2 regions of the Hydrogenovibrio crunogenus genome follow, and region 2 is predicted to be linked to the other one. Evidence: riboswitches for the same ligand, from Rfam matches in the RefSeq annotation. Region 2 holds a riboswitch; the other holds the start of a gene.
The links. A riboswitch is a leader RNA that binds a small molecule or an ion and turns the genes downstream of it on or off. The one in region 2 is predicted to bind cyclic di-GMP.

Region 1 (6,873 bases), 740 kb from region 2:
TTAGCGATAAAATTTAAAATAAAAGTGATTTGTCTTCACGCTTTATTCAAATTTTGAAACATGATCGAATGAAATTTTTAAGAAGAAAAATTCATGCCAATCGGTGATTGGCATGAATTTATATGAGATAGGATAATTTAATCAGTGTTCGCGTGTGGCAACAAACTGAAGCTCAGGCCAACGCTCTTCAATCAGTGTTAAATTAACACGAGTAGGGGCAATATAAACCAACTCTCCAGCAGCATCATAAGCCACGTTCTCTTTAACTTTCGCCAAGAACTTGTCGATCTCAGTTTTATCACCAATGACCCAACGTGCCGTTGAAACATTAACCGGTTCGAATAAACAAGTCACGTTGTACTCATCTTTTAGTCGCTGGGCCACCACTTCAAATTGCAGAATCCCAACCGCACCCAAAATCAAATCATTATTAATAATTGGACGAAATAATTGCGTTGCCCCTTCTTCTGACAGTTGCGTTAATCCTTTTTGCAATGCTTTCATTTTCATTGGATCTTTCAGCTGTGCCCGCCTGAACAATTCTGGCGCAAAGTTTGGAATCCCTGTAAATTTCAGGTCTTCACCTTGTGTGAAAGTATCCCCGATTTTAATCGTGCCATGGTTATGCAACCCGATAATATCACCTGGATAGGCCAATTCTGCTTGATCGCGCTTATTTGCTAAAAATGTAATTGCTTTCGCAATTTTAACGTCTTTACCAATCCTGACATGCTTTAAACTCATGCCCTTTTCATACTTACCAGACACGATTCGCATAAATGCCACGCGATCACGATGCTTAGGGTCCATGTTGGCTTGGATTTTAAAAATAAAACCGGTTAATTTTTCTTCATCAGATTTAACAAATCGCGTGCTGGCTTCACGCCCTTCTGGCGCAGGTGCATATTTTGCAAAGCCATCTAATAACTCTTGCAAACCGAAATTATTCACGGCTGATCCAAAAAATACAGGGGTCATTTTCCCTTTTAGAAAAGCATCCAACTCGAATTCATGGCTGGCCCCTCTGACCAGTTCAATTTCATCTCGTAATTCTTCTGCAAGACTGCCTAACTTTTCATCTAGCTCAGGATTATCCAACCCATGAATCAACTCCCCTTCCGAGGCATTCAACCCATCAGCCGATTCAAAAAGACGTACGGTATCATTATAAAGATGATAGATCCCTTTAAAACGTTTTCCCATACCAATTGGCCAAGTCATCGGGGCACAATTGATTTTCAATACCTCTTCCACTTCATCCAACAGCTCTATCGGCTCCTTTCCTTCACGGTCCAGCTTGTTGATAAACGTTAAGATAGGCGTGTCTCTTAGGCGGCATACTTCCATTAATTTAATGGTTCGATCTTCAACCCCTTTAGCCACATCAATCACCATTAAAGCGGAATCCACAGCCGTCAGAGTACGATAAGTATCTTCCGAAAAGTCTTCATGCCCAGGGGTATCCAAAAGATTGATCATGACATCTTTATAAGGGAACTGCATCACGGAGGACGCAACAGAAATACCTCTTTCTTGCTCCATCTTCATCCAATCGGATGTAGCCGAACGATCTGTTTTACGACTTTTTACCGCCCCAGCCATCTGGATGGCGCCACCGTATAACAATAGTTTTTCAGTGACCGTGGTTTTCCCGGCGTCCGGGTGGGAAATGATGGCAAAAGTACGCCTTTTATTTGTTTCTAATTGCAGTGACATAAATCGATTTATCTACTTAATTGGGCTTGAGGTGTATTTGAATAACAAAAAACAGCCAGGCCTGGTCGTTTTTATGAGAACGTTAAATACTTTTGGGCAGAATTATACCTGATATTAAGAGCGATTCCTAAAGGAATCCTTTAGAGAAGGAAATGCGAATCAAACGGGTCAGATCAAAGAAAAAAATGGGGGCAAAAAAGCCCCCCAAAAATTTTCCCCCTAGTGTGGTATTCCCACGTCAGAAATGGGAAAGAGGAAAATTAGTTGCACTCTGAACAAGGTTATAACTTGATAAATCATCAATAGATAATGCAGTTAAAAAACAACACAACATCAGCAAAATGAAAAAAGCGATAAACGGCTTGATGCATAACTGCCATGTCATTAATTTTTTAAAAGGCTAAATGAAATCCAATCACATAGAAAGGATCTAAACAGAACATATAACGATAGGTTCTTAAGTGTTTCCACTTAAATAAATGTGTCGTTAAAAAGGTAACCCGGCCATCTCAGAGAGATCCGTGGCTTTCTGTCTTCGCCTCGCGACGAATTTAGCTTTATCAAATTAAGATGAGGTAATACTAAAAGATTCGATACAAAAAAACAATAGTTTTTTTACGTAATTTTTAAAAAAAGCGCCTTTTTTCAATACTTCTAAGCATTAAGCGTGAAACTCAAACTTATAACCGACGCCATAAACTGAGTAAATCAATTCTTTTGAAGTCAATTCGTCTGCCAGCTTATGTCGTAGCTTTTTAATATGACTGTCTACCGTGCGATCAGAAACCACTCGATTGTCTGGATAAATACTTCCAATCAACTGACTTCTGGAATAAATACGCCCGGGGCTAGCGCTCAATAACTTTAAGATCGCAAATTCAACCATAGATAAATTAACCGTTTTTCCATGGTAACGAACCTGATAACGTTCTTCATCCATATGCCAATCTTCATGATCTTCCTGGCGTAAAGAACTTCGTCGAAGCAAGGCCTTAACGCGTGCAACCAATTCACGAGGACTAAACGGCTTACAGATATAATCATCTGCACCTAATTCCAGGCCTAAAATCCGATCAATTTCTTCTACTTTAGCCGTTAACATGATAATCGGTACCTGGCTAATGGCTCGGACTTCTTTACAAACTTGCAGTCCATCTTTTCCCGGCAACATAATATCTAATAAAATCAAGTCAACAGGATGCTGCTGAACCCAGTCCAATACGTCTGACCCATTATCAATACACACCGTTTTAAAACCACTGTCTTGTAGGTACTCTTGAACAATATTGGCAATTTTAATTTCATCTTCCACAATTAAGATGGTTTCATTACTCATCGAAATTCCTTTTAAACCGGTAACTTTACTGAAACTTTTATGCCACCCAATTCAGACGGAGCCACAGAAACCTTGCCCATGTGAGCTTCCACAATCTGCTGTACAATTGCCAACCCAAGGCCAGCACCGCCATGCCGTCGGTTTCGAGACCCTTCTGTGCGATACAATCTCTCAAATAAATATGGAATTTCATCTTCATTAACGGAAGGCGCAGAATCTTCAATGCTAAAAATGACATGACTTGAAGTACGACTTAACGAGATTATAACTTGTCCCTGTTCTCCTGAAGCCGTCACGGCATCTGTATAAGCAATACTATTCCATAGCAAGTTGGTGACCAGTTGCTGCAAACGCGATTCATCACCATTTAATTTGAAGGTATCTTCAGAAAAGTGCACCGACAACCGCAACCCTTTTTCTTGAGCTGCATCGTCTACCATCGCCACTGAGCTCGTCACAACACGTTTAAAATCAACAGGGTTCATTTTATAGTTCAATCCCCCAATATCATTCAAGGTGACCTGGTATAAATCATCCACCAACCGATTGAGCCATAAAACTTCTTCATGAATTTGCTGCAAATTTGTTTCATTAGCAGGACGAATACCATCTTTAATAGCCTCTAAACTGCCCTGTAAAATCGTCAACGGTGTCCGTAATTCATGAGAAATATCGGCAATCCACTGATTTCTACTTTGCTGACTTTTTTCCAGACTGGCGGCAAGATAATTGAAGTCTTGTTGCAGCTGCCCGAACTCATCTTTTCGGTCATGCTGCAAGCGTGTTGCAAACTGACCTTGAGATAACTTTCGCATCCCTAATGTCAGTTTTCGTATTGGAGATAAAAAGTGACTGGCGAAAGGCAACAAGAGCAACAGCGCCACCCCTGTCATCAAAACCGCTCCCCAAGTGAAAACCATCGACTGATCTTCTGTAAACTCAATATCGGTCTTTTCCGTCAGCTCATCGCGATGGTTGTACCCCAGCTGCCCGACTTCTTCACGATCGACAATAATGGATTCTTCCATGCCATTTTTAGTTGGCTCTGGCCCAATAATCACCTGACCTTCTTTGCTGATGAGACTGACACGACTCTCAAACTCATCAGGATGAATTTGTAGCATTTTAGGGTACTCTCGTTCTAAGAGAATATCCATCGGAATATAGGTATGCGTTAAATCAACACGATGAGAGGCTGTCAACAAGCGTTGCCACACGTCTAAATCCAGGTCATTTGTATCAAACACCCCTTTTTCATCCATGTAGACTTCAATGTTATTTTTCAAACGCTCTAGACGAAGCTGATCTCGCTTATCCACATACTTAACCATGGTGTTATGCAGCAAGTATTGATTGCTCCACATCATGGCTTCAAGCATCAAAAACCCAAAGCCAAGCAATACTAAGATCAGTTTTAAGCGTAATGTCATAATCGAATCAAATTCTTTATCATATGAGCCAAGATTCTTGCCGTATTATTCTTTGCCAACCATGCGGTTTAAAGTAGCGTCTTTATAGAAATAATGATGTTTCAAGGCCCCCGCTATATGCAACACAATAATGGCAGGCAAAATCAACTCACCCAAAATTTCATGAAATTCTTCAGCCGCTTCATGTAAGCCCTCATTTTCAGATACAATCGCAGGCAAGACAAACCAATCAAACACGGCCACGTCATGCCCACCGGAGCTGGACATCACCCACCCCGATAAAGGCATCAGAACCAACCCTAAATACAGCAGCCCTTTCACACTGTGCGCTAAAATATGTTCAAAGCGTGTTGAAGACAAACTTTCAGGATTCGGCGACAGTTTCAGCCATAAGAGTCTAAAGAAGAACAATCCAAGAATAATCACCCCTATTGACTTATGCAGGTCATAGAGATCACTTCTTTCTGGTCCTTTGGGTAAAGAACCCATATAAATACCCAATGCAATCATGCCGATAAACAAAACGGCCGTTACCCAATGATTCACAATACTGACCCAACCAAACTGTGTGGATGTGTTCTTAATTCTCATCTTTTTTCCTTAAAAATATCGTCAGAAAACAATTTCTCGCAATAACACATTACTAACGTCAATGCTTACTTTACTCCGTGTATTGTATTTAGTATAAAATTTTAAAGCCAATTTAAATGTGCAATAACTGTGAACGCCGCTTTTACACTGGTTTTCTCTCACACCCAATCATGCTAAAACGCATACCAGATCCAAAAAACTTTGCGCAAATCCGGCGTGTTTTCGTTAAACTATCACTTAATTACAACCTTCCAAGAATACCGAAAAACACACTATGTTTTACACTACCGAACGAGACAAAATGCGTCAGTTTTATGTTGAAACCTGGCAAAAAGCAACTCAAAACCAACCTATGGATGCGATGGAAACCATGGTCGCCCGTGTTATTGAAATGCATCCTGAATATCACATGATGCTGACAAATGAAAAGCATTTGGGAAATGATTACTTGCCTGAGCTGGGTGAAACCAACCCTTTTTTGCATATGGGGATGCACCTTGGTTTACAAGAACAAGTCGCATTGGATCGCCCGGCAGGCATTCAAGCCCTCTATCAACAACTGGGAAATCAGATTGGTGATGTACATGAAACAGAACATGCCATGATGGACTGTTTAGGCGAAGCTCTGTGGCAATCGCAACAACAGCAAGGAATGCCTGATGAAGAAGCTTACTTGACCTGTTTGAAGAACCTTCTCTCTCCTTCTTAATTTACATTTGGGTCTCCTTATGCGTGTATTACCATTATTATGTTTATTATTCAGCTCTTCTGTTTGGGCAAAGCTACCCGTTTTCGTTTCCGCTGACTGGGTTCAGGAACACCAGGAAAACATCAAGCTGATTGATCTCAGCAGTCGAGATCAATTTCAAAAATACCATCTTCCCAATGCCATCTGGGTGAATTATGCTTGGCTCATCAAACCACAAAACGGATTGCAATTGAGTGGTGGACCGGACTATATGGCCAAAGTACTCTCTCAACTGGGGATTACACCCAAAGACCAAGTTATTCTTTATGACAACCAAGGGAATTTAGACGCCAGCCGACTGTATTGGGAGCTTAAAAAGCTCAATCACGAAAATGTTGCTCTGTTAGATGGCGGCAGTGTTCAATGGGTTTTAAAAGGTTATCCAGTTACTCAAAAAATGCCAAAAATCACCCCTGCAAACTATCCTACACCTTCAACCTCATCGACCGATCGACTCACAGCCAACAAACAAGAAGTCATGGCGGCCATTCAAAATAAACAGGTCGCTTTACTCGACACTCGAACCAAAGAAGAATATTTAGGGTCTTCTAAAGAAAAACGTACTGGACATATTCCTGGTGCTCAACTGTTCCCGTGGCAAGCGGCTGTTGATTTTCGCAATGGATACCAGCAACGTTCTGCACAACAACTGACAGCTTTTCTAGAGCAAGTCGGCATAACAGATAAAAACCAGCAAATTATTTTATACTGCAATACCGCCCATCGGGCAGCGCGTTTGTTTCCGATGTTGCAAAGCTTAGGGTTTGAACAAGTGCGACTTTATGATGGTTCCACTCAGGAATGGAGTCAGGACAAATCCTTACCATTGACGACAGGAGCAATTCAATGACAACTCAATCCCATCCTCTGAAACGGGCAATACGAAATGGACTTTTAATGGCGGTGGTCGTTGGTGGCGTAACACACTTTCAAGGAAGTGAAGCACCTGAAGTAATGACGTCCATGCTGTTTACTTTTGGTATCGTAACCCCTGCCTTGTGGCTCTCTTATCGCTTTACCCAAAAACTTCTGCAACGTCAACGCCATAAGCC
Region 2 (25,696 bases):
GATTTAACCTCTACCATCGGGCCAACATTTTCCAAAGCTTCTCTCAGTAGCACTGCATGCTCGCCGCCTTTTTTTCTATCTACAACAACATCTAATGCATCATAGACAATTTTTTCAGCGACAGCTTTTTTACCACTGACCATAATCATGTTTACAAACTTTGTTAATGTTGTATCACCAAACTTTGGATCTGGTAAAACTTGTCTTTTAGGTATTTCTCTTCTTCTTGCCATTCTTACTCTTCCGGTATAAATTTACACTAATTATTGCAAAACGTATGTTAAGGAATTATTACCCCTTAGGACGCTTCGCACCGTACTTAGAACGACCTTGTTTACGACCATCTACACCTGCGCAATCCAGAGAACCACGAACTGTATGATAACGTACACCAGGTAAATCTTTTACACGACCACCGCGAATTAAAATCACGGAGTGTTCTTGCAAGTTGTGACCTTCACCACCGATATAACTAGAAACTTCATATCCGTTAGTTAAGCGTACACGTGCAACTTTACGTAGGGCAGAGTTAGGCTTTTTAGGGGTTGTTGTATAAACACGCGTACATACTCCACGACGTTGAGGACAAGCCTCTAGCGCAGGTACATTTGACTTTTTCATCTTATCTTTACGCGGCTTACGCACCAACTGGTTAATAGTAGCCATTAATTCTCACTCCATCTTAAGATCTAAATCTTAATTACTAAAAATCCATGGGCTAAAAAAGCCCATGAGTAAGGTTGAGGAATTTTAGTGATCCCCAAACACATTGTCAAGCATAAGTTTATGAATTTATTCAATGAATCATTCAGTTGTTTGCTCGACACTCTCTGTTATAGAAATAGTTTCTTCAACTACTTCTTCTTGAACAGCGCTTTCATCATCCGTGTTCATAAACGCCGCTAACTCACGTTGAGTTTTTTCACTCGCTTCCTTGCGAGCCTTATGATAAGCGAACCCTGTTCCGGCTGGAATCAAACGACCTACAATAACGTTTTCTTTCAACCCGACCAGTTTATCTTCTTTTCCACTTACAGCAGCTTCCGTTAATACACGAGTTGTTTCCTGGAAAGACGCAGCGGAAATAAAGGATTCTGTGGCTAACGAAGCCTTAGTAATCCCCAGTAACACTCTTTGGTAAGAAGCTTCTACAGAGCCTTCATCAGAAACTTTTTCATTCATCTCAAGCACTCTTGCAAACTCAGCCTGTTCACCTTTGATCAAGCTTGTATCACCAGTTGAGCGAACTTCAACTTTTCTTAACATCTGACGGACTACCGTTTCAATATGTTTATCGTTAATTCTTACACCTTGTAAACGATATACATCCTGAACTTCATCAACAATATATTTAGTAAGCCTCTCAACACCCAATAGTCTCAAAATATCATGTGGATTAGGGTTACCATCAACAACAATATCCCCTTTCTCGACGCGCTCACCTTCAAACACATCAACTGAACGCCATTTTGGAATCAACGTTTCGTGTTGCTCTCCGCTGTCCTGAGTAATCACTAAACGTTGTTTACCTTTAGTTTCTTTACCAAAACCAACCACACCAGATACCTCTGCCATGATTGCTGGCTCTTTCGGCACTCTAGCTTCAAACAAGTCTGCCACTCGAGGAAGCCCCCCAGTAATATCTTTAGTTTTTGAAGATTCCTGAGGAATTCTTGCCAAAATATCACCTGCACCAACCTTATCAGACTGGTTAACGACGACCACCGAGTTTTCCGGTAGGTAATACATTGCTGGTGTTTGTGTTCCAGGGAATGGTACAACTTCACCTTTATCATCCACCAACTGGATATAAGGTCTTAACTCTTTAGTCGCTGAAGAACGCTCTTTAGAGCTTTTAACAACGTGAGTCGTCAACCCTGTCAGTTCATCTACATGTTCTTCTACAGCACCTTCAAAATTACCAAATTGAATAATCCCTTCAGCTTCAGTGATAATCGGATGTGTATGCGCATCCCATGTTGCTAGTACATTACCAGAAGTCACATCAATGCCGTCTTTAACATTCAGCATCGAACCATAAGGAATCTTATACCTTTCTTTCTCTCTCCCTAAACTATCTAGGATAGAAATTTCCCCTGAACGTGAAGTCACCACAACCTGATTTTCAGTGTTTTTAATGGTTTTTAAGTTATCAAATTTAACTTTACCTTCATGCTTCACTTCAACCTGACTTTGCGCCGTTGAAGCAGATGCCGTACCACCGATATGGAATGTACGCATGGTTAACTGTGTACCTGGCTCACCGATTGATTGTGCAGCCATAACCCCAACTGCTTCACCCAGATTCACCATATGGCCTCGTGCCAAATCACGACCATAACACTTCTGACAAATACCAAACTTCGTTTCACAGGTAATTGGAGAATGTACTTTAACGGCATCAACACCAGATTCATCGATTAGGTTTACTAAACGCTCATCAAGTAATGTACCCTTTTCTACAATAATTTCGCCATCTAGACCAGCGACATCTTCTGCAACAACACGGCCTAGAATTCGCTCTTTAAGTTCCTCTACAACTTCACCACCTTCAACATGTGGTGCCATTGTAATACTAGCTTCAGTTCCGCAGTCAGGCTCTGTAACAACTACATCTTGAGCAACATCGACTAAACGACGAGTCAAATAACCTGAGTTTGCCGTTTTCAATGCGGTATCTGCCAGACCTTTACGAGCCCCGTGTGTGGAGATAAAGTACTGAAGTACATTCAACCCTTCACGGAAGTTTGCAGTGATCGGAGTCTCAATGATAGAACCATCTGGTTTAGCCATTAAACCACGCATACCACCTAGCTGGCGCATCTGAGCAACAGAACCACGAGCACCAGAATCAGCCATCATATAAACCGAGTTAAAAGAGGTTTGCTTAACATCTTTTCCTTCAGCATCCGTAACAGTTTCAAACTGAAGCTCTTCCATCATTGATTTTGTGACTAATTCATTAGTATGAGACCAAATATCAACAACTTTATTGTAACGCTCACCTTCAGTGACTAACCCTTGCGCAAACTGTCTCTGAATTTCTGTTACCTGATCATCAGCACGCTCAATAATTGATGCTTTATCATCTGGAATAAGCATGTCATCTGAACAAAAAGATAAACCAGCAAGTGTAGACCACTTGAACCCTGCATACATAAGCTGGTCAGCAAAAATCACTGTTTCTTTAGGCCCAAGAAGACGATAACAGGCGTTCAAGGCTTTAGAGATATTCTTTTTTGTTAAATTAAGATTTAACAAATCAAAGCCAAGACCTTTAGGCAGAATTCTCAACAAAAGGGCTCGCCCTACAGTTGTATCAACAAGACCTTTCTTAACAGATTCAACACCTGCATCATCAATAATAGTTTCTTCAATCTTTAATTTAATCTTGGTATGTACATGAACCGCTTTAGCATCTAAGGCACGCTGTACTTCCATCCAGTTAGAGAATGCTTTTCCTTCCCCTTTTGCGTTTACTTTTTCACGGGTAATATAGTAAAGCCCTAATACAACATCCTGTGATGGCACGATAATAGGATCACCATTTGCAGGAGATAATAAGTTATTAGTCGACATCATCAGGGTTCTGGCTTCAAGCTGCGCTTCTAGTGAAAGAGGCACGTGGACGGCCATTTGGTCACCATCAAAGTCGGCGTTAAAGGCAGAACAAACCAATGGGTGCAAGTTAATTGCTTTCCCTTCAATCAAGACAGGCTCAAATGCTTGAATCCCAAGTCTATGAAGCGTTGGGGCACGGTTCAACAGAACTGGGTGCTCACGAATGACTTCGTCCAAAACATCCCAAACCTCTGGCAAACCTTGTTCAACCATCTTTTTAGCAGCTTTAATTGTCGTAGCCAAACCACGCTTTTGAAGCTTACTGAAAATAAAAGGCTTAAACAGCTCTAAAGCCATTTTCTTAGGCAGCCCACACTGGTGCAATCGCAACGATGGACCAACAACAATAACGGAACGACCAGAGTAATCCACACGCTTACCAAGTAAGTTCTGACGGAAACGACCTTGCTTACCTTTGATCATATCAGCTAAGGATTTTAATTGGCGTTTGTTTGTTCCTGTAACAGCTCTTCCACGACGCCCGTTATCAAGCATCGAATCAACCGACTCTTGAAGCATACGCTTTTCATTACGAACAATAATGTCTGGCGCCATCAAATCTAATAATCTTTTTAAACGATTATTACGATTGATCACTCGACGGTATAAATCATTCAAATCAGATGTGGCAAAACGACCACCATCCAAAGGCACCAACGGTCTTAACTCTGGCGGCAACACTGGAAGCACATCTAAAATCATCCATTCAGGCTTATTTCCTGATTGAACAAACGAGTCAATCAATTTTAGACGCTTAGAAATTTTCTTCTGCTTGGTTTCTGAGCTGGTTGCTTCCATTTCTTCGCGCAAGCGTGTTGCTTCTGCGTCAAGATCAATCGCTTGTAGCATTTTCTTGATGGCCTCAGCACCCATTTGAGCTTCAAATTCATCACCATATTCATCCATCGCATCTAAGTATTCTTCTTCACTTAGCAACTGCCATGGTTCAAGCGGTGTTAAACCTGGGTCAACAACCATAAAGGCTTCAAAATAAAGCACCGCTTCAATCTCTTTCAATGTCATATCTAACATTAAACCGATTCTTGAAGGTAATGACTTTAGAAACCAAATATGAGCAACAGATGTAGCTAGGTCGATATGCCCCATACGCTCACGACGTACTTTAGACTGAGTAACTTCTACACCACATTTCTCACAGATAACACCGCGATGCTTTAAGCGCTTGTATTTACCACACAAACATTCGTAATCACGGATTGGGCCAAATATCTTGGCACAGAACAATCCGTCACGCTCAGGCTTGAAGGTACGATAATTAATAGTTTCAGGCTTTTTAACCTCACCAAAGGACCACGAACGGATCTTTTCAGGAGAAGCAAGAGTAACTTTTATCGTATCGAAGTCACTTGATACATTTTGTTTTTTTAGAAATCCTAATAAATCTTTCATTATTCTTGCTCCAACTCAATATCAATACCCAAGGCACGAATTTCTTTACGTAATACACTGAATGACTCAGGAATACCTGGTTCCATGTATTCATTACCATCGACAATATTTTTATACATGCGTGTACGACCATTTAAATCATCTGATTTAACTGTCAACATTTCTTGTAATGTAAATGCTGCCCCATATGCTTCTAGAGCCCACACTTCCATCTCACCAAATCGCTGACCACCAAATTGTGCCTTACCACCTAATGGTTGCTGTGTAACTAAGCTATAAGGTCCAGTTGAACGCGCATGCATTTTGTCATCAACCAAATGGTTCAACTTCAAGTAATACATATAACCAACTGTGACTGGACGATCAAACTCTTCCCCGCTGATACCATCGTATAGCTTCATTTGACCTGATTCTGGCAAATCCGCAAGTCTTAGCAAGGCCTTAATTTCATCTTCAGATGCGCCATCAAACACAGGAGAGGCCATCGGAACTCCTTTACGAAGATTGCCAGCCAACTCGATGATTTCTGCATCAGTCAAAGAGTCAAAGTCAACTTTTTGACCTTGAGTTTCATTGTAGATTTTATGCAAGAAAGTTTTAAGTTCCTTGATATCTGCTTGTTGTTCAAGCATGGCATTAATTTTTGCACCCAATCCTTCAGCAGCAAGCCCAAGGTGAGTTTCTAGAATCTGCCCAACATTCATTCGAGAAGGAACCCCTAACGGGTTCAAACAGATATCTACAGGTCGACCCGTTTCATCATAAGGCATATCTTCAACGGGACAAATACGTGAAATAACACCTTTGTTACCATGGCGCCCAGCCATCTTATCACCCGGTTGAATGCGACGCTTAACGGCTACATAGACCTTAACCATTTTCGAAACACCTGGCTGAAGATCATCACCTTGAGTTAATTTCTTCTTCTTCTCTTCAAAAATTCCATTTAACTCTTCTTTCTTAGCAACAAGCTGCTTTTCCAGACTCTCTAAATGCGAAGCAAGAGCTTCGTCTGCTACATTCAAACCAAACCATTTACTTGACTCTTGAGAAGCTAAAAAGTCTGCTGTAATTTCAGTACCATCCACTAATTTTTGACCAATCAGCATTGGTTGGATACGATCAAGAGTATCTTCTTCAAGTATCTTGTATTGCTCATCAATGTCTTTTCTAACTTTTTGCAACTCATCTTCTTGAATTGCTAAAGCACGGGCATCTTTTTTAACACCTTCACGCGTAAAGACCTGAACATCAATAACGGTTCCTTCCACCCCTTTACTTACACGTAAAGACGTATCTTTCACATCTGATGCTTTTTCACCAAAGATTGCACGTAGAAGTTTTTCTTCTGGAGTTAATTGAGTTTCACCTTTTGGTGTCACCTTACCAACCAAAATGTCACCCTGCTTAACTTCCGCACCGACATAAACAATTCCAGACTCATCTAGTCTGGACAATGCTGCTTCACCAACGTTCGGAATATCTGAAGTGACTTCTTCAGGCCCTAACTTTGTATCACGTGCAAGACAGGTCAATTCTTCAATATGAATGGTTGTATAACGATCTTCTTGCACCACTCTTTCAGAAACTAGAATCGAATCTTCAAAGTTATAACCGTTCCACGGCATGAAGGCGATACGCATATTTTGACCAATAGCCAACTCACCTAAATCGGTTGAAGGACCATCTGCCAATACATCACCACGCGATACGACATCACCTGCTTTGACAATAGGTTTCTGATTAATACAAGTGTTTTGGTTTGAACGCTGATATTTAATCAAGTTATAAATATCAACCCCAGTTTCACCTTCAGCAATCTCTTCCTGGTTTGCACGAACTACAATACGAGCAGAGTCTGAAGAAACAATCTCCCCACCACGCAATGCAATCACAGTAACACCAGAATCAATCGCAACAGTTTTTTCAATCCCTGTTCCAACTAACGGCTTATCAGCTCGCAATGTTGGGACAGCTTGACGCTGCATGTTTGACCCCATCAAAGCACGGTTAGCATCATCATGCTCAAGGAATGGAATCAAAGAGGCTGCAACTGAAACGATTTGTTTTGGTGAAACATCCATATAATCAACATCTTGAGAGGATGCCAAAATCGTTTCATTTTTATGTCTTGCTGTTACTAGTTCATCAAGTAATTTATTGTCTGAATCCATTGCAGCACTGGCCTGTGCGATCACAAACTGTGCTTCATCGATAGCAGAAACGTATTCAACCTCTTCCGTCACTTGACCATCAATAACTTTGCGATATGGTGTTTCTAAGAAACCATATTTATTAGTTTTTGCATAAATAGCCAATGTATTGATCAAACCAATGTTTGGTCCTTCAGGTGTTTCAATTGGACAAACACGTCCATAATGCGTTGGATGCACATCACGTACTTCAAAACCTGCACGCTCACGTGTTAGACCACCTGGCCCCAAAGCAGAAACACGTCGCTTATGAGTGACTTCCGATAGAGGATTCACTTGATCCATAAATTGTGACAACTGACTCGAACCAAAAAACTCTTTAATAGCTGCCGAAACCGGTTTAGCATTAATTAAATCTTGTGGCAACAACCCATCTGTTTCAGCTTGATTTAGACGTTCTTTAACCGCTCTTTCTACACGTACCAAACCTACTCGGAAGGCATTCTCTGCCATTTCACCAACAGCACGAATTCGTCTATTACCAAGTGTATCAATATCATCAATTGTGCTTAAGCCATTACGAATATTAAGCAGTTCTTTTACAACATCGACAACATCTTGATTTTCAAGTACCAGACTGCCTTCATTGTCTTTACGCCCTAGGCGTCTGTTTAGTTTCATTCTACCAACTGAAGACAAGTCATAACGCGCTTCATCAAAGAACAAACTATTAAACAACGCTTCTGATGATTCTTTTGTTGGCGGCTCACCAGGACGCATCATGCGATAAATCTCAATTTGAGCTTCAAGTTGTGATGTAGTGGTATCTAGATTCAACGTATCTGAGATATAAGATCCATTTTCTAAATCGTCAATAAACAAAATACGGAAAGATAAATCTTTAATAGACTTCATTGTTTCAATCAAGTCACTGGCGATGACTTCGTTCGAACGAGCGACTAACTCGCCAGTCTCTTCATTCGTAATTCCTGAAGATAACACTTTTCCTAGAAGATACTCTTCCGGGATAACAACACTCTCAACTTTCGCTTCTTGCAGTTGCTTAATGTTTCGTGCTGTAATTTTCTTACCAGCTTTCACAATTACTTTATCGCCATCAGCGATATCAAATGCCGCAGTTTGTCCTTTTAACTGGCTTGGAACCAGTTGCATGACAAATGCATCCTTCTTGTAAGAAATATGCGTGTGTTCAAAAAAGGTATCTAGAATCTCTTCAGAGCTATACCCCATAGCTCTAAAAATAATCGAAACTGGAAGTTTACGACGACGGTCAATACGAACAAACACACAGTCATTATGATCAAATTCAAAATCCAACCAAGAACCGCGATATGGAATAATACGAGCATTAAATAAAACTTTCCCAGACGAATGTGACTTTCCTTTATCACTGTCAAAAATCACACCAGGGGAACGATGAAGTTGAGTAACAATAACGCGCTCTGTTCCGTTAATAACAAATGTTCCATTCTCTGTCATTAAAGGAACATCACCTAGATAAACCTCTTGCTCTTTAACATCCTTAACCGGGCGCTTTCCTGCTGGCGCATCTTTATCAAATAAGACCAAACGCATTTTGACACGCAAAGGGGATGAATAAGTTACACCACGTTGCTTACATTCCTTAACATCAAACTCTGGTTGACCCATCGTATAGCTGACGTACTCAAGATCTGCTGTTCCAGCAACACCATGAATCGGAAAAACAGATGAAAATGCAGAGTGCAATCCTATTGGATCACGCTCAAGTGGTTTTTTATCCTTTTGTAAAAACTCTTTGAAAGATTCTTTCTGGAGAGAAAGAAGATAAGGAACTTCAAGAATTGAAGATCGTGTCGCAAAATCTTTACGAATACGTTTCTTTTCAGTTAAAGAATAGGTCATCATTACCCCAACATTCGACTAAATAAAAGAAAGAAAAATTTCTTTCCAGAAAATGCATAAAACTGTAATAACAGAACCAAATATCTCAATACTATTGATTACACTTTTACACACTACTATAAACAACAAAAGGCCGACGCAAAAAACGCCAGCCATAATCATGCTACAAGAGCAGAAGAAGAAGTTTTACTTAACTTCGACTTCAATACCTGCTTCTTTAAGCTCATTTGCAAGAGTTTCTGCTTCTTCTTTAGAAACACCCTCTTTAAGCGTAAATGGTGCACTTTCAACTGCACTTTTCGCTTCTTTAAGCCCAAGACCAGTTGCGCCACGAACGGCTTTGATTGCTGCAACTTTGTTATCACCAGCACCAGTCAAGATAACGTCAAACTCAGTTTGCTCTTCACCAGCAGCGCCAGCATCACCAGCAGGACCTGCAACTGCAACTGCAGCCGCAGAAACACCAAATTTCTCTTCCATTGCTTCAACAAGTTCAACAACTTCCATTACTGACATGTTAGCAACTGCTTCTAAAATATCGTCTTTTGTAATTGCCATTTTAATTTTCCTTAAATTAAATATTTTTAATACGTAAGCTTAAGCTGCTTCAGCTTCTTTTTGATCTTTAACTGCAACAAGACCACGTGCCACCTTAGCGACAGGCTCTTTCATTACATAAAGTAGCTTACTTAATGCTTCATCGTAGGTCGGTAGAGCCGCAATTGCCGCTAGCTGACTAGCATCCATCACACCTTCACCAATCGAAAGCGACTTAACTACTAAAGCTTCATTTGCTTTTGAAAAGTCTTTAAAAACGCGAGCTGCGTTTCCTAACTCTTCTCCAGAAAATGCAAAGATTAATGGACCAGAAAATGTTTCTGCCATATCTTCAAACTTAGTTCCAGCAACAGCTCGACGAACCAGTGTGTTTTTAACAACACGAACTGATACATTTGCTTCACGTGCTTTAGAACGTAGTTCTGTTAATTGCTCTACAGTCAACCCACGATATTCAGCCGCGACCATTGAACCCGCTTCTGCAATAATTGCAGAGACTTCTTCAACAACGGCTTTTTTATCCTCGATATTGAGTGCCATATAACCTCCAAAACAGCTTGACTAAAGCCAAGCTCCTCCATCTACGTAGGTTTGAATCTATTAAGAATGTAACTTCAACATTCACCTACGGTCTGCGATGGGCGCTCTCTCAATCTAAGTATTACTTAACTTAAGGAGTCCCAATTCGCATTCTCATCTATTAAATGAGAAATTTCTTACAATGATGATTGATCAACAACAATACCAGGGCCCATTGTGCTAGAAATAGATACTTTTTTCATATAAGTACCTTTTGCAGCAGCAGGTTTAGCCTTGTTCAAATCTTCAATCAATGCGTTTAAATTTTCTTTTAATTTTTCAGGCGCAAAATCAACCTTACCGATTGACGCATGAACAATCCCTGCTTTATCAGCACGGAATCGAACTTGACCTGATTTTGCGTTCTTAATTGCATTTACCACGTCAGGCGTAACTGTTCCAGTTTTAGGATTCGGCATCAATCCACGAGGACCCAACACTTGACCTAACATACCGACAACTCTCATCGCATCTGGAGACGCAATCACAACGTCAAAATCCATCATGCCACCTTTCACTTCCGCTGCGAGGTCATCCATCCCAACAAACTCAGCACCCGCTTCTTTTGCCGCCGCTGCATTTGCATCGCCAGTAAATACCGCAACACGCACGTCTTTACCAGTCCCATTCGGCATAACCGTTGCACCACGTACAACTTGGTCAGATTTACGAGGATCAATCCCTAATTTAATAGCAACATCTACAGATTCAGAAAACTTAGCTGTCGCCAGTTCTGAAACCAAAGAAAAACCTTCAAGAACGTCGTAAGACTTTAGAGAATCAACTTTCTCAGCAAACATCTTTTGTTTTTTTGTTAACTTAGCCATTCCCATTACCCCTCTACATTCAAGCCCATGCTACGAGCTGAACCAGCAATAATTTTTACTGCCGCATCTAAATCGTTAGCATTCAGGTCTGCCATTTTTGTGTTTGCAATTTCTTCTAACTGCGCACGTGTTACTGTTCCAACCTTATCCATATTTGGAACACCAGAACCTTTTTGGATACCAGCTGCCTTTTTCAACAAAACTGATGCAGGAGGCGTCTTTGTAATAAACGTAAAACTACGGTCATTAAAAACAGTAATAACAACAGGAACGGGAAGATTTTTCTCTAAAGATTGAGTCTGTGCATTAAATGCTTTACAGAACTCCATAATATTCACACCATGCTGACCCAAAGCAGGACCAACTGGTGGACTAGGGTTTGCATTCCCAGCAGGAACTTGCAACTTAATATAGGCTTCAATTTTCTTAGCCATTTCTTTCTCCTTGTGGGTATAACGTCTTTCGACTTCCCAGGGTTACTAAAAACTTACAACGTAAGCAATAATTTAATTTTTCTCTACTTGAGTAAACTCAAGCTCAACAGGTGTTGAGCGACCAAAAATCAGTACAGACACCTGCAACTTGTTCTTATCGTAGTCAACACCTTCAACAACTGCTTCAAAGTCATTAAAGGGACCATCAATAACTCGGACCATTTCTCCTGGTTCATAAATAACTTTTGGCTTAGGCTTATCAACACCCTCTTCAACTTTCTGAAGAATACGATCCACTTCTTTTTGACTAATGGGCGCAGGTCGATCAGATGTACCACCGATAAACCCCATTACCTGAGGGACACTTTTAACCAAATGCCAAGTATCTTCATTCATTTCCATCTGAACCAGAACATATCCAGGAAAAAACTTTCTTTCCGAAGTTCTCTTTTTCCCTTCACGAATCTCAACAACTTCTTCTGAAGGAACTAATATTTGTCCAAAGCTATCTTCTAAACCTGCGCGTTCAATATATTCAGATAAACCTTTTTTGACTTTATTTTCATACCCTGAATACGCATGAACAACATACCATCTCTGAGCCATAACTATCCACCTTGTCCTGTTAACACCTGAACAGCCCATAAAAAGAACATATCCACTAGCCACAAGAAAATACTCATCACAATCACAACCGCAAACACTATCAACGTCATTTGAACCGTTTCTTGTCTTGTCGGCCAAATAACTTGCTTCACTTCTTTTTGCGCGTGCGAAAGATAACTGAACCAAGACCGTCCTTTATCAGATTGATAAAAAACCAATCCGGACACGGCAATACCACCAATCAACCCCAACACTCTAACAACGGCATGAGCATCTGAATAATAGTAGTAACCTACCAAACTCATTAAAAGTAATATAACTGAGACAACAACCTTCAATGTCTCCAGCGATTTAGCTGCCGATGGATTTTCTGCTTTTTGACTCATAATATAATAAACATCTGAAATAAAAACGACCCGTCATTCAAACAGGCCGTTATAAAATATGGCAGGGGTAGAGGGATTCGAACCCCCAACACCCGGATTTGGAATCCGGTGCTCTACCAATTGGAGCTATACCCCTGTAACTAAACTTTTCAGTTTCAGTATTCGAAAAAAAAGGGGATTATACAACCCCCTTTTTCTTTTAGCAAGTGCTAATTATTAATCAATAATTTTAGCAACAACACCCGCACCAACTGTACGTCCACCTTCACGAATCGCGAAACGTAAACCTTCGTTCATCGCGATCGGGTTGATTAACTCTACAGTCATTTGCACGTTATCACCAGGCATAACCATTTCTGTTCCTGCTGGTAGTTCACATGCACCTGTTACATCTGTTGTACGGAAGTAGAACTGTGGACGATATCCTTGGAAGAATGGTGTATGACGACCACCTTCATCTTTTGATAGTACATACACTTCTGCTTCGAACTTAGTATGTGGTGTTACTGTACCCTTATGAGCAAGTACTTGACCACGTTCGATATCTTCACGCTTAGTACCACGCAATAGGATACCTACGTTATCCCCTGCTTCACCTTGGTCAAGCAGCTTACGGAACATTTCAACACCTGTTACAGTTGTAGTTGTTGTTGGACGGATACCGACGATTTCGATTTCTTCACCAACTTTTACAACACCTGTTTCAACACGACCTGTTGCAACCGTTCCACGACCTTGGATTGAGAAGATATCTTCTACAGGCATTAGGAATGGTTTATCTGTTTGACGTGTTGGTTCTGGGATGTATGTATCCAATGCATCTACCAAACGACCGATTGATGGCTCACCAATTTCTGATTGATCACCTTCGATAGCTTTAAGAGCTGACCCCATGATTACCGGTGTATCATCACCTGGGAAATCATAAGTATCTAGAAGTTCACGAACTTCCATTTCTACTAGCTCTAGCAATTCTTCATCATCAACCATGTCAGCTTTGTTTAGGTAAACAACGATGTATGGCACACCTACCTGACGAGATAGAAGAATGTGCTCACGCGTTTGTGGCATTGGGCCATCTGCTGCTGAACATACTAGGATTGCACCGTCCATCTGTGCCGCACCTGTGATCATGTTTTTTACATAGTCGGCGTGACCTGGGCAGTCTACGTGAGCATAGTGACGTGTTTCTGACTCATACTCAACGTGTGCTGTTGAGATAGTAATACCACGCTCACGCTCTTCCGGTGCGTTATCGATGTTAGCGTAGTCTTTTGCTTCGCCACCGAATTTTTTACCTTGTACAATTGTTAGAGCCGCTGTAAGAGTTGTTTTACCATGGTCAACGTGACCAATCGTACCAACGTTTACGTGCGGCTTACTACGTTCAAACTTTTCTTTTGCCATGATGCAAACTCCGTTAAAACAGCGACAGACTTTTTACAAAGCCACGCCCGCCTAGTGAAAAAATCAAATTCTGGAGCTCTCAACCAGGATCGAACTGGTGACCTCATCCTTACCATGGATGCGCTCTACCTACTGAGCTATGAGAGCAAATATTAAAAAGGCCCTCACCATCAACCTACATAAAACAATGCAGACCAACAAAGAGAGCCTTATAAATTGGAGCGGGTAGGGGGAATCGAACCCCCCTCATCGGCTTGGAAGGCCGAGGTAATAGCCAATATACGATACCCGCATAATGTAAACACAATTTAAAATGGTGGAGGGTAGTAGATTCGAACTACTGAAGGCATAGCCAGCAGATTTACAGTCTGCCCCCTTTGGCCGCTCGGGAAACCCTCCCAATCAAATTGATGGAGCGTATTTTAAAGCAAAACGCGTTAGTGTCAAGAGAAAAACCAGAATTTTTCTATTTTATTAAATTCAGTTCATTCACCTGCTTACTAGAAGCTTACTTTAAAGGGTTTCGAGCAATCAAAGCGCCATATATCCACCCTATTCTGGCTAGGACAACACCTTCACTTTGTTGAACTAAAGAGTATATTAAATCGATAAGTAATTAAGATTCAAGACCTTATCGAATAATTTTATCTTTAAAAGCTGTAAAGCATGCTGTCGAATCTGAAACTTGTATCACTAGATTACGAGGATTAATGAACGTTTATTCTGCAAAATCCAAGCGCTCCTGCACAGACTCAATTCCCTTGGCAGCGCACACTTCATCCTTTTCACCACCGGGCGCACCACTGACACCAACAGCCCCAATCCTAACGCCGGCCGCTTTAATAGGAACACCACCTTCCATAACAATCAAACCATCAATATGATTCAACTCCGGACGTATATCCGCCCTTAACTGACGGAACACACCTGATTTAATACCTGACATGACCACCATATTCGCTTTTTCTTGAGCAATTTGTAATGTAAACCTGGGTGCAAGATCATCTCTCATAGCTGAGCGCAGCACGCCATTGCGATCAACCACTACAGCACTGACCTGATACCCTTGTTTTCGGCAAGCCAATATACTGGACATCGCAATGTCATTTGCAATACCTAACCCAATAGTCTTAGTGGTAACCACGTCGTTTGCAAAAGCATGCCCCATAATGACAAATAAGAACATCCCAATGACTTTGCTTATTTTCACTTCAACCCCCTTTTTAGTAAAACAACCAAAATCTTATCTTTTTTGTATTTCAGCATAAGGTTTTGTTTAGAATGTGCAATCACTTTGAAATCAGCGGTATGCCATATGCAAACAGACTGCCAACTCGACCAATTTAAAATACTGTATCAAGATGACTACCTCGTCGCAGTCCATAAGCCTGCCGGGTTACTCGTGCACCGCTCACCAATAGATAAGCATGAAACACAGTTTGCAGTACAAATGACTAGAGATCAGATCAAACAAAAGGTCTACCCTCTGCATCGATTAGACAAAGCAACATCAGGCTTATTATTGTTTGCTCTTGATTCTAACACCGCACGATTAATGGGACAGCAATTTGAAGAACATACCATTCAAAAACAGTATCTAGCGATATGTAGAGGGTGGATGAATGAAACCGGTGAAATTACTCATGCGTTAAAACATAAATTAGACAAGCTGGGCGATCGTCATACACAAACCAACAAACCTCCCCAGGAAGCCCTCACAAATTATGAGCGCCTGGCGACGACTGAAGTCATGTATAAAATGGGAAGATTTGATTCCCAACGTTATTCTTTAGTTAAGTTAATGCCAAAAACAGGGCGAAAACACCAACTACGTCGACATTTAAATCACATCAGCCATCCTATTATTGGAGATGTCAAATATGGAGATCGCCACCACAATCATTTTTTCAATACGTGGTTAGGACAACACCGACTTTATCTAGCGGCGACCAGTTTAACGTTCAATCATCCAAAAACCAATCAGCAGATGACTCTGAACGCGCCTCTTGAATCAAGCTATCAAAAAGCAATACAACATCTGAACTGGCAGGAAGAAACGGTCAATTACACAACTTCATAATGACCGTTTTATTTTGATTTAGTCGAATTGGCTGAACCCATGCCATCCATCTAATGAAGGGAAGCTTGAAAACGTAGCATGACCCCCATATCATCGGAACCATACAGCTTGGTTTTCGCTTCTTTAACACCCAATGACATTTGCCATTGTTCCCCTTTAGAAATCAATAAATTGCTATCGACCAGGTTAAACCCCATAACAATATTTGATTTATCATTTCCAAAGCGCAAAAAATCAACAACCGTTACGCTTTTCCGAGCCTGACAACAATAAGGCTGCTCTATCTCAACGGAATAAGCAGAGCTATTTAGCGTACGAAGGTTAACCTTCGCTTCTACTTCAAACATGTTTTTTAAAGACCCACTTACCGCATGAAATGTCTGCAGTAATTGAACACCAAGATTATCTTTTGTATCAGCCAATGCATCGGGCGCCCCCATTGTCATTAAGCTAATACAAGCGACCGTCAGTCGAGCCTGACGGTTTATTTTTTTACAAACAACATCTTCATCTCCTTGAGAGAACTCAAGCGAAACGTGTGTTGAAGAGTGGTAGAAAGTACTGGTTTGCAACCTGGCGATCTCAAACATTGAGACCCATGGCTTTCCGTCCCTGCTTCACAACAAGTTTGGCAATTAAAAACTTTCATTAGAAAGAAAAGGAATACCTGTTGTAATCCACGGCCGGAAAAATGGGAACAAATCAATCATACAAATGCCAAGAAACGCATTTTCTAATCAATTTGGCAACCTGGCGATCTCAAACCTTGAGACCCATGGCTTTCCGTCCTTGCTTCACAACAAGTTTGGCAAAATTTTCTGTCTAATACCGGTAACAACAATTAAACATTGTTTTCGTTACTTGCAAACTATTCTACTTCTTTTTAAAGTAACATCAACTACTTAGGTATTTTATTTTTTTATAGCAGTCATTAAGAAACCTTTAAGAAACCATTGAGACCTCTACAGTAATGCTTCTGCGCTGATTATGTCAGCCTCTTTTTTGAAACTTAATTTTTAGGATAATGAAACTCTGGTATGTTTTCGTTATCATACGCTAACGATAAATGACTGAAATATAAATATGACTCACTGGCAATCACTTTTACAATTTGATCAAGAACACATTTGGCACCCTTATGCAAAAATGCCGGCTGATACTCCCGCCATCGGCGTTGCCAAAACCCAAGGTTCCATCATTACCTTATCTGACGGCAAAGAATTGGTAGACGGCATGAGCTCATGGTGGGCCGCTCTTCATGGCTACAACCATCCTGCCATTCAAAAAGCGATGATTGACCAAATCGAAACCATGCCGCATATTATGTTTGGAGGCTTGACCCATGAACCTGCCATTGAATTGGCAAAACGTCTCATCAAACTGACGCCCCCGCCATTACAAAAAGTATTTTTCACGGACTCCGGTTCCGTCGCGATGGAAGTGGCTATTAAAATGGCTATACAATATTGGATTAGCTTAGAACAACCTCAAAAAAATAAACTCTTAGCACTCAAAAATGGCTACCACGGGGATACGTTTGCCACCATGTCAATCTGCGACCCGGATAATGGCATGCACCGTTTATTTAACAGCACATTGCCCCAGCACTTTTTTGCGCCCGCTCCGCAAAAAGGGTTCGATATTGACTCGGACAATCAAGACATTGCCGAATTTAAAACATTACTTGAAAAACATCACACTGAAATAGCCGCGGTGACCTTGGAACCTATTGTGCAAGGTGCTGGAGGGATGCGTTTCTATCGCCCAGACTATCTACGCCAAGTTCGTGAACTGTGCGATGAATTTAACGTATTACTCATTGCAGATGAAATCGCTACCGGGTTTGGGCGAACCGGAAAACTATTTGCCTGCGACTGGGCCAACATCAGCCCCGACATTATGGCACTAGGCAAAACATTGACTGGTGGGAATATCACGCTGGCGGCCACTCTGGCCACAGAAAAAATCAGCGACACCATTAGCCAAGGCCAACCAGGCCTGCTCATGCATGGTCCAACCTTTATGGCCAACCCGCTTGCTTGTCGAGCTGCATCCTCCAATATTGATGTATTATTAGCCTCCCCATGGCAAGAAAATATTCAACGGATTGAATCGCATTTCCTCAATACGTTTCACTCTTTAAAATCGCTACCTGGTGTTGCCGATACGCGAGTGTTAGGAGCAATAGGCGTCATTGAACTGGAGCGCAATGATTTAGGTGAAACCATTCAACATCTGGCTGTTCAAAACGGCGTCTGGATTCGTCCTTTTGGCAAACTTATTTATACCATGCCAGCCTACAACATTCCCGCAGACCAACTCAAGCAATTAACTGAAGGACTAAAAACCGCCATCACTCAAGCGCTGCAGCGCTAACGAAGATCGCCTATCCAAATCTTTAAATGAATGAGTGCTTTCTTTTTGAATGACTTCAATTAAAATTGAAGTCTTCGCATCTTATGCTTCTTAATATAGGTCTAGCATGGACAATAGTTTCAGTGAATTTCTCGATTTATTAAAATCATTAATCAGACAACCCAGTGTCGTCGGTGCAGAACATTCTTTTTTTAGAGTACTGCAACGCGAGCTGGAAGAGCGTGGTGCCAAGGTCACTTGGTATGAAGGCTTACTGGTAGCGCAAGGAAATGCGCCGGAAAGCTGTCACTTTTCAAGCCATATCGATCGTCACGGACTCATGTGTACAGGACCAAATGAATTCCAGTTTGCCGCTTTCATTGCCGGAAAAATGACCGACCTACTCGGTAATGATGTCAGTAATGAACTGAAAATGACCTTAATGAACCGTTTTGAAAGCACACCTGTTTTAGCCTACGAACCCTGGTCAGGTGCTTACCGGGGGTCAGGGACGATTAACAATGCTTATATTTGTGAATTTCGTAATAACTTAATTTTTGAGGTTGAAGGCTTAGAACATTTGGTTGCTGGAACGCCTGTCGGTTTCCAAGACAAACTCAAAGTAGATGATGGGTTGCTGTCTGGTCAGCTCGACAATGTTTTGACCGCCGCCATGCTGGTGCATTTATTCAGTTTGGGATATCAGGGAACGGCCTTTTTTACCGCAGAAGAAGAGTCGGGTGGAAGTTGGCGTTATTTACTGGAATGGTATCGCCGATTTGGAGACCCGACCAATAACTTATATGTGTTAGATACCAGTCCTTACCGTAATCGAGAAGAAGCGGACAAACAATTGGTGGTGCTCAGAAACAAAGATGAACATGCCGAATTTCATCTAGAAACCACTCAGGATTTGGCACGACTTTGTTTTGATCTCGACATTCCCTTTAGTTTTAAGGATCAATATATAGAACACCTCAACCAACAGACATTAGGCTCAGATCAAGCTCGAATGAGTATTGGACGCACAGAGCTGGGTAGAATCACCGCCAATGCAAATGGACTGGTGCACGGCACCACACTCCAAATTCCGACTACCGGTTATCACACCATGAATGAAACCGCTTCCATTGAAGCTTGTGAAGCCTTCTTAAACGTTCTTATGCATCTTGCAACCCTGAAACCTTAAACAAAAAAACGACCAGGCCTGGTCGTTTTTTTGTTTAAGACGGAGAGTCACACCCAATCAGAAGATCATTCAACCGATCAATGGAATGACTTAAAAAGCGTTATGGCGCAACAATCTCGAAATCATGAGACATTTCGACAGAGTGCTCCAACATTTTGGACACCGAACAATATTTTTCAGCCGATAAGTTGACCGCTCTTTCCACTTTTTTAAGATTTAAATCTTGTCCAGTAATTTTAAAATGCACATGAATTTTCGTAAACACTTTGGGAATGCTGTCGGAGCGCTCAGCGGTGATTTCAACCTGACAATCGTCAACCGCCTGCTTACTCTTTTGCAACATCATGATCACATCAATGCTGGTACAGCCACCCAATCCAAGCAACACCATTTCCATGGGGCGCGCGCCTTTGTTTTCACCACCGACTTCAGGCGCCGCATCCATCAATACGGAGTGCCCACTTTCTGTTGTGCCTTCAAAGGCCATTCCACCTTGCCATTTAATGATTGTTGCCATCTTGTTATCCTCTATTCATCATCCGTATGGTCAATTAAGTCTTCAACCACCACTATCTTAGGTTTAGGATAATAGTTAAATTCCGACGCAGACGCAATGGTATAGGCGCCCATTTGTTTCGCAATCAAAATATCACCCACCGCTAATTCCGGCAGTTCAATGTCTTCATCCACCACATCGACACTGTCACAGGTCGGCCCAGCCAACACACTCGGATAAAAATCGCCTGTCGGATCAACCGGTTTTAAAGGGGCAATCGGATACTTAGCATGATCATACATTTGACCACTCAACGCCCCATAAACGCCATCGTCCAGATAATACCAAGTTCGAGCACCACGTTTCGCTTTCCCCACCACTCGAATGACTTCAATCATCGAAGGCGCTGAAATGAATCGACCCGGTTCCGCAAACACCTTCACGGAAGCTGGCAATTCAGCTAACGCTTCCATAATTGGCGCACAAAAATCTTCGATCGGCATGACCGGACCTTGATAGGACACCGGAAAACTGCCTCCAATATCGAGCCATTTCCAATGAACATGGGACATTTCTTTCATGGCCGAAATCGAAGCCTGCACCGCGTTCACTTGGGCAAAAGGCGACAAGGATTGCGATCCCACGTGGAAAGACAAGCCCGACACGGTTAAGCCATTTTCCATCGCTAAATTAACCAGGCCTGGCAATTCTTCCAAGGCCGACCCAAACTTACGGGATAAATCGACAATGGCATCCTGGCTGCGGAAACTGACCCGTATCATCAATTCCACTTCATCTTTATACGGAATAAACTTCAGCACTTCATCCGGGTTGTCCACCACAAACCGGGTGCACCCGAAATCCAACGCATGACGAATTTCACGGTCTTTTTTAATCGGGTGAGTGTGAATACATTGATGCCCTTCAATGCCCAACCCTTTAACCAAGTCAACTTCTCCTGACGTGGCCAAATCAAAACTGCCTCCCAGTTTTTTCAACCGACGAATCACGGCAGGGTGTGCGAGTGATTTAATGGCATAAAATAACTCAACCCCAGGCAACGCTTTTTGCAAAGCACTGTACTGGTATTCCACTTCTTGCAAATCCAAAACCAGAAAAGGCGTTTCATGCTGTGTCAGCAAGTCCCTTAAGGTTGAGCGGTCAAACTGCTCAAGTTCATCCGGGTGCGTCTGTTCTGCAAAATGTTGGACGAGTTCTGCTGTATTCAATTTATGTTATTCTCCAAAAGGCCGAATCAGCCTGTAAATTAATGTATTGCTTATGCTTGTATTGCTTGTTGTAAGTATTTGGGCAGTGCAAAGGCCCCAATATGTAATTCCGGCGTATAAAAACGCGTTTCAATCGCCGCGGCGTCATAACGTGACCGAATGACGTCAACGGACTGTTGCTTTAAACTCAGATCATTCGTTGCCCAGGCAAACGTCATAATCCCACCCACGTATGTGGGGACAGCGGCCGAATAAAAACTCGACTCGTTGAATAACGGTGACAAACGCTTAAACGTCGTGGTGACTTCATCCGCCTGCATAAAACTGACCCCGTTTTGCGCCACGAACAACCCGCCATCGTTCAAACATGACTGAATGCCTTGGTAAAAGCGAGAGGTGAATAACACTTCTCCTGGGCCAATCGGGTCGGTTGAATCGGAAATAATTACATCAAATTTTTCCGTGCAGTCAGTCACAAAATCCACCCCATCAGCGATCACTACGTTAGCCTTCGAGTGTTCAAAAGCACCCGCTGAATGCTTAGGCAGGTATTGCTTACACATGTCAATGACTTGCTGATCAATCTCAACCTGAGTCACTGTGTCGACAGTTGGATGTTTCAACACTTCACGCAAAATCCCCCCGTCACCGCCGCCGATAATCAACACTTTCTTAGCGTTGCCATGCGCGAACATTGGGACATGCGTCATCATTTCGTGATAAATGAACTCATCTTTTTCCGTGGTCTGAATCACGCCATCTAAAGCCATCACCGTCCCCCACTGATCATTTTTGAAAATGATCAAATGCTGATGCCCGGTATCGACTTCAAACAGCACCTCACTCATCACAAACTGCTGTCCCCAGGTTGGATAAAGCGTTTCTAAATACGTATTGGTTGTTTTAGCTTTGGTTGTCATCAGTGACTTCCCCGCGCAGAATATTGTCCACCCCGACTTTACTCGGCGTGAAAGCGGCTTCTAACACTTCAATGGCCTTGGCCGGTTCCGAATCACCGCACATAAACACGTCAAACGCCGCATAGTTTCGCTCAGGCCAGCTATGTACACTGATATGGGATTCAGCCAGAACGGCGACTCCTGAAATACCCCCATTGGGTGTAAAGTGATGTAAGTGAATGTGCAACAATGTCGCCTTCGCTTTTTCAACCGCTTCACGCAACGCTTTTTCCATTAAAGCAAGGTCATCTAAATGAGACGCCCCCCAAAAATCTGCAATTAAATGCGTGCCTGCAAAGGTTTTACCGTCTCGGCAAATAAAATGATCTAAAGTTTGATCCTCAATCGCCTGGTCATGTGTTGGCCAGGTGTCATCAATCACGGTGGTTTTTTCAATCACTTCAAAGTGGTCGTTACCCGTGACCAGGACGTTTTCTGAATTTGGCATGTAAGGAGTACCTTATAAAACACCCGCAAAAAAGAAATGTATACGGATGAATGATTAATATTAGTTCACAAACAAAGGCGTAGTTTGATGAACCCCAACCACGTATGCCTAAGTGACATCACGTGAGGTATAACCATTTTTCTTTTGGAAAAAAGGAGAGCGTATTATTCCCCTTTTTTAATTCATTGCAAGTAATTTTTTCACTCTATTTAAAGATTTTTCAAACCGTCTTAATTTCTTTAAAAAGTCACTAAGAATCAATTGGTTAAAATAGTGATACTACAATCATTTTTTGAAAGAAGCTCGTTCATTACAATGGAATTATTTTGGTTTGCATTTCAGGATTGGACAATGCCGTTGAGAAGAAAGAAGGGTTGAATTTGAGCGCATTTCAGCCACTGTTGCTTGCAGATTAAGATCATTCGGAGACAACTTTAAACCACATTGTGCTGCTTTAAACGCTGCTTTATGACATCCTTCCGCTTGTAATACATAAGCATAGTTATTCCACATCTCTGCGGATTTAGAAAATTCCGACATGATAGAACTAAAAACCTCTAATGCTTTCGCCGTTTGCCCTTGCTGATAATACAAGTTGGTTAATGCCAACCAAGCATTTTTTTGCTCAGGCCAAGTGCGCGTTGCGGTCAAATAGGCTTTTTCAGCAGCCCTAAACTGTTGCACACTCTCTAAATCATAAGCCGCTTTTAACCAAGCCGGATACTCCGCCGTGGTCGGTAAGTGGGATGGATCAGTAATAACCAAGCCCCAATAATTTGAACGAAGCCAAGTTTGTTCAAAATTTGACAATGAGGTTTGCCAGCGACGGGTCGTGCCTGAACGTAAAATCATGGTTGAGCTAGCGAGATCATACCCAACCACCACCGAAAAATGCCATACCGGATAGCTTTCAAGCCCCAAATTTTGCAACACCAATACTGGGTTACCTGCTTCGACTTCTTTTAGCAATGCATCCATACTAGGATTGATGACATAGGCCACTTGCCCATATTGTCGAGCAGCCGCCATAACTTCTAGCTGAAAGCTCCCCTGCCGTTCGGGCACATAGATGGAAGGCGTTAAGGTATCGGGAGAAACCTTTATTTTCTGATAATTAAGAACTGTTGCCAGTGCCGCCGGACCACATTGATATTTTTCCTGAGGAAAAAACGGGACATCGGTCAACTCAACCGTTGGTTTGACAGGCATTGAAGAACGCTCATATAACGCCTTGGTTTGCGGAGCGGTTGCGCACCCGGATAATAATAAAAAGGATAAAAGCAAAACACCCGGCAAAAGCCGGGTGTCTATATTGAAGGATAAGTTCATTTTACGCTAGTATTTAATCAACGGAGTGAACAAATGGGAAGACATCTGTCGCACCGATAACATCCGTTATAATAAAGACAAGAAAAATTAATACCACTACACCCAAAATATCACCACCGGCAGGAACCTGTTCCATCTGATGGTTCAATTGAGCCACCTCTGCATCCGTTAAAGCGGCCACACGCTGTTGGACTTCTTCTGGCGAAACCCCCATCTCAAGAAACTGAGATTGAATGTCTTCACGCTGCATCATGGCGTTTAACTTAGCACGCTCTGATATCATGGAAGATTCTTGAACCAGTTGCTGCGTATTTAACATTGCTGCCTGTACAGGAAGTGTAATCACACTTAATAACGACAGTAACACACTCATTGCGATTGTCTTTCTCATTTTTCAGCTCCTTTTTATACTACGCAATTTTAAGATTATCACGTAAAACGAAACGAAGTCAATCAACTTACAACTCTGCTCAAACGTTTAGTCAGATTACAAATTGAATAATTCTGCCAATTTTTCACCTGGGTTATCGGCTCGCATAAAGGCTTCACCCACTAAGAAGCTGTTCACTTTATGTTGGCGCATTTTCGCAACGTCTTCCGCACCCAGGATGCCACTTTCGGTAATCACGATACGATCATCTTCAATCATATCCAACATACGAATAGTGGTTTCCAATGACACATCAAATGTATGTAAATCACGATTATTGATACCAATCATCGGTAATGGCAATCTTAAAGCGCGCTCCATTTCTTCTTCGTTATGCACTTCGACCAAAACATCCATTCCTAATTGTAAGGCAGTTTCCGTAAGTTCATATAGTTGCGCATCACCAATGGCGGCGGCAATCAATAAAATACAGTCCGCACCAATCACTCGCGCTTCATACACTTGATAATCATCCACGATAAAATCTTTACGAATAATGGGTAAATCCACCGCGTCATGAACCTGTTTCAAGTATTCATTCGAGCCTTGAAAAAAATCTTGATCTGTCAGTACCGACAAACAAGCCGCGCCATGCGCTTCATAACTCTTGGCAATCTCAACCGGATCAAAGGGGTCGCGTAAAACGCCCTTGCTCGGAGAAGCTTTTTTGATTTCAGCAATCACCGCTGACTGCCCAGCATCCAACTTAGCTTGCATGGCATCGGCAAATCCTCGCGTGGGAGAAGTTGTCATCATCAACGCCTTTTGTTTCATTTCTCTCAGTGAAATGCGATCGCAGCCGGCTTGAATTTCTTCCAATTTACGGAAAATGATTTTCTTTAAAATATCTGGTGTTTGGTTCATGTTCTTATTCTCAATTCAATCAATGACTGACATTAGTGTGTAAAAAACTGCCAGGCCTGGCAGTTTTAATGAGTGATACGCTTATGCGAAACTTTGCGTTTTTTCGATAAACTGATTAAACAATGCTCTGGCTTGACCATTGGCAATCACGTTTTTAGCCATTTGTACGCCTTCGGCATAAGAGCTTGCCACGCCTGATACGTAAATGGATGCGCCGGCATTCAAACAAACAATATCCGCTGCTGCACTGTGATCGTTCGCCAAAACCGCATGAATGATATTCAAACTGTCTTGGGCTGAATCAATTTTCAATTCACTTAAATCGGGATGGTCAGCATCGTACTCAGATGGATCAAGTGTCCACTGAGTAATAACGCCATCTTTCAGTTCCGCTACTTCCGTTAAGCTGGCAATACTGATTTCATCCAATC

Region 1: it holds a riboswitch for cyclic di-GMP, as region 2 does, so the genes downstream of both, GHNINEIG_RS05135 (peptide chain release factor 3) here and GHNINEIG_RS01415 (hypothetical protein) in region 2, are expected to answer to the same signal.

Annotation. Positions count from the first base shown of each region.
Region 1 is NZ_CP032096.1:1,064,401-1,071,273, reverse strand. Features, by position in the region: gene GHNINEIG_RS05135 (peptide chain release factor 3) at 142-1,716, opposite strand; cyclic di-GMP riboswitch class I at 2,208-2,282, opposite strand; gene GHNINEIG_RS05130 (response regulator) at 2,378-3,052, opposite strand; gene GHNINEIG_RS05125 (ATP-binding protein) at 3,064-4,482, opposite strand; gene GHNINEIG_RS05120 (cytochrome b) at 4,528-5,073, opposite strand; gene GHNINEIG_RS05115 (DUF1841 family protein) at 5,348-5,782, shown strand; gene GHNINEIG_RS05110 (sulfurtransferase) at 5,802-6,671, shown strand; gene GHNINEIG_RS05105 (hypothetical protein) at 6,668-6,873, shown strand, end outside.
Region 2 is NZ_CP032096.1:317,325-343,020, reverse strand. Features, by position in the region: gene rpsG (30S ribosomal protein S7) at 1-233, opposite strand, end outside; gene rpsL (30S ribosomal protein S12) at 292-666, opposite strand; gene rpoC (DNA-directed RNA polymerase subunit beta') at 805-5,031, opposite strand; gene rpoB (DNA-directed RNA polymerase subunit beta) at 5,031-9,089, opposite strand; gene rplL (50S ribosomal protein L7/L12) at 9,276-9,647, opposite strand; gene rplJ (50S ribosomal protein L10) at 9,687-10,187, opposite strand; gene rplA (50S ribosomal protein L1) at 10,364-11,053, opposite strand; gene rplK (50S ribosomal protein L11) at 11,059-11,487, opposite strand; gene nusG (transcription termination/antitermination protein NusG) at 11,560-12,093, opposite strand; gene secE (preprotein translocase subunit SecE) at 12,096-12,479, opposite strand; tRNA gene GHNINEIG_RS01450 (tRNA-Trp) at 12,539-12,615, opposite strand; gene tuf (elongation factor Tu) at 12,696-13,886, opposite strand; tRNA gene GHNINEIG_RS01440 (tRNA-Thr) at 13,958-14,033, opposite strand; tRNA gene GHNINEIG_RS01435 (tRNA-Gly) at 14,104-14,178, opposite strand; tRNA gene GHNINEIG_RS01430 (tRNA-Tyr) at 14,201-14,285, opposite strand; gene GHNINEIG_RS01425 (GlcG/HbpS family heme-binding protein) at 14,605-15,096, opposite strand; gene truC (tRNA pseudouridine(65) synthase TruC) at 15,202-15,966, shown strand; gene GHNINEIG_RS01415 (hypothetical protein) at 16,017-16,556, opposite strand; cyclic di-GMP riboswitch class I at 16,531-16,609, opposite strand; cyclic di-GMP riboswitch class I at 16,708-16,786, opposite strand; gene GHNINEIG_RS01410 (adenosylmethionine--8-amino-7-oxononanoate transaminase) at 17,050-18,342, shown strand; gene GHNINEIG_RS01405 (peptidase M42) at 18,449-19,510, shown strand; gene GHNINEIG_RS01400 (OsmC family protein) at 19,611-20,027, opposite strand; gene GHNINEIG_RS01395 (type III PLP-dependent enzyme) at 20,039-21,235, opposite strand; gene speE (polyamine aminopropyltransferase) at 21,286-22,155, opposite strand; gene speD (adenosylmethionine decarboxylase) at 22,139-22,642, opposite strand; gene GHNINEIG_RS01380 (PA2778 family cysteine peptidase) at 22,964-23,971, opposite strand; gene GHNINEIG_RS01375 (DUF6627 family protein) at 23,985-24,362, opposite strand; gene trpC (indole-3-glycerol phosphate synthase TrpC) at 24,459-25,265, opposite strand; gene trpD (anthranilate phosphoribosyltransferase) at 25,347-25,696, opposite strand, start outside.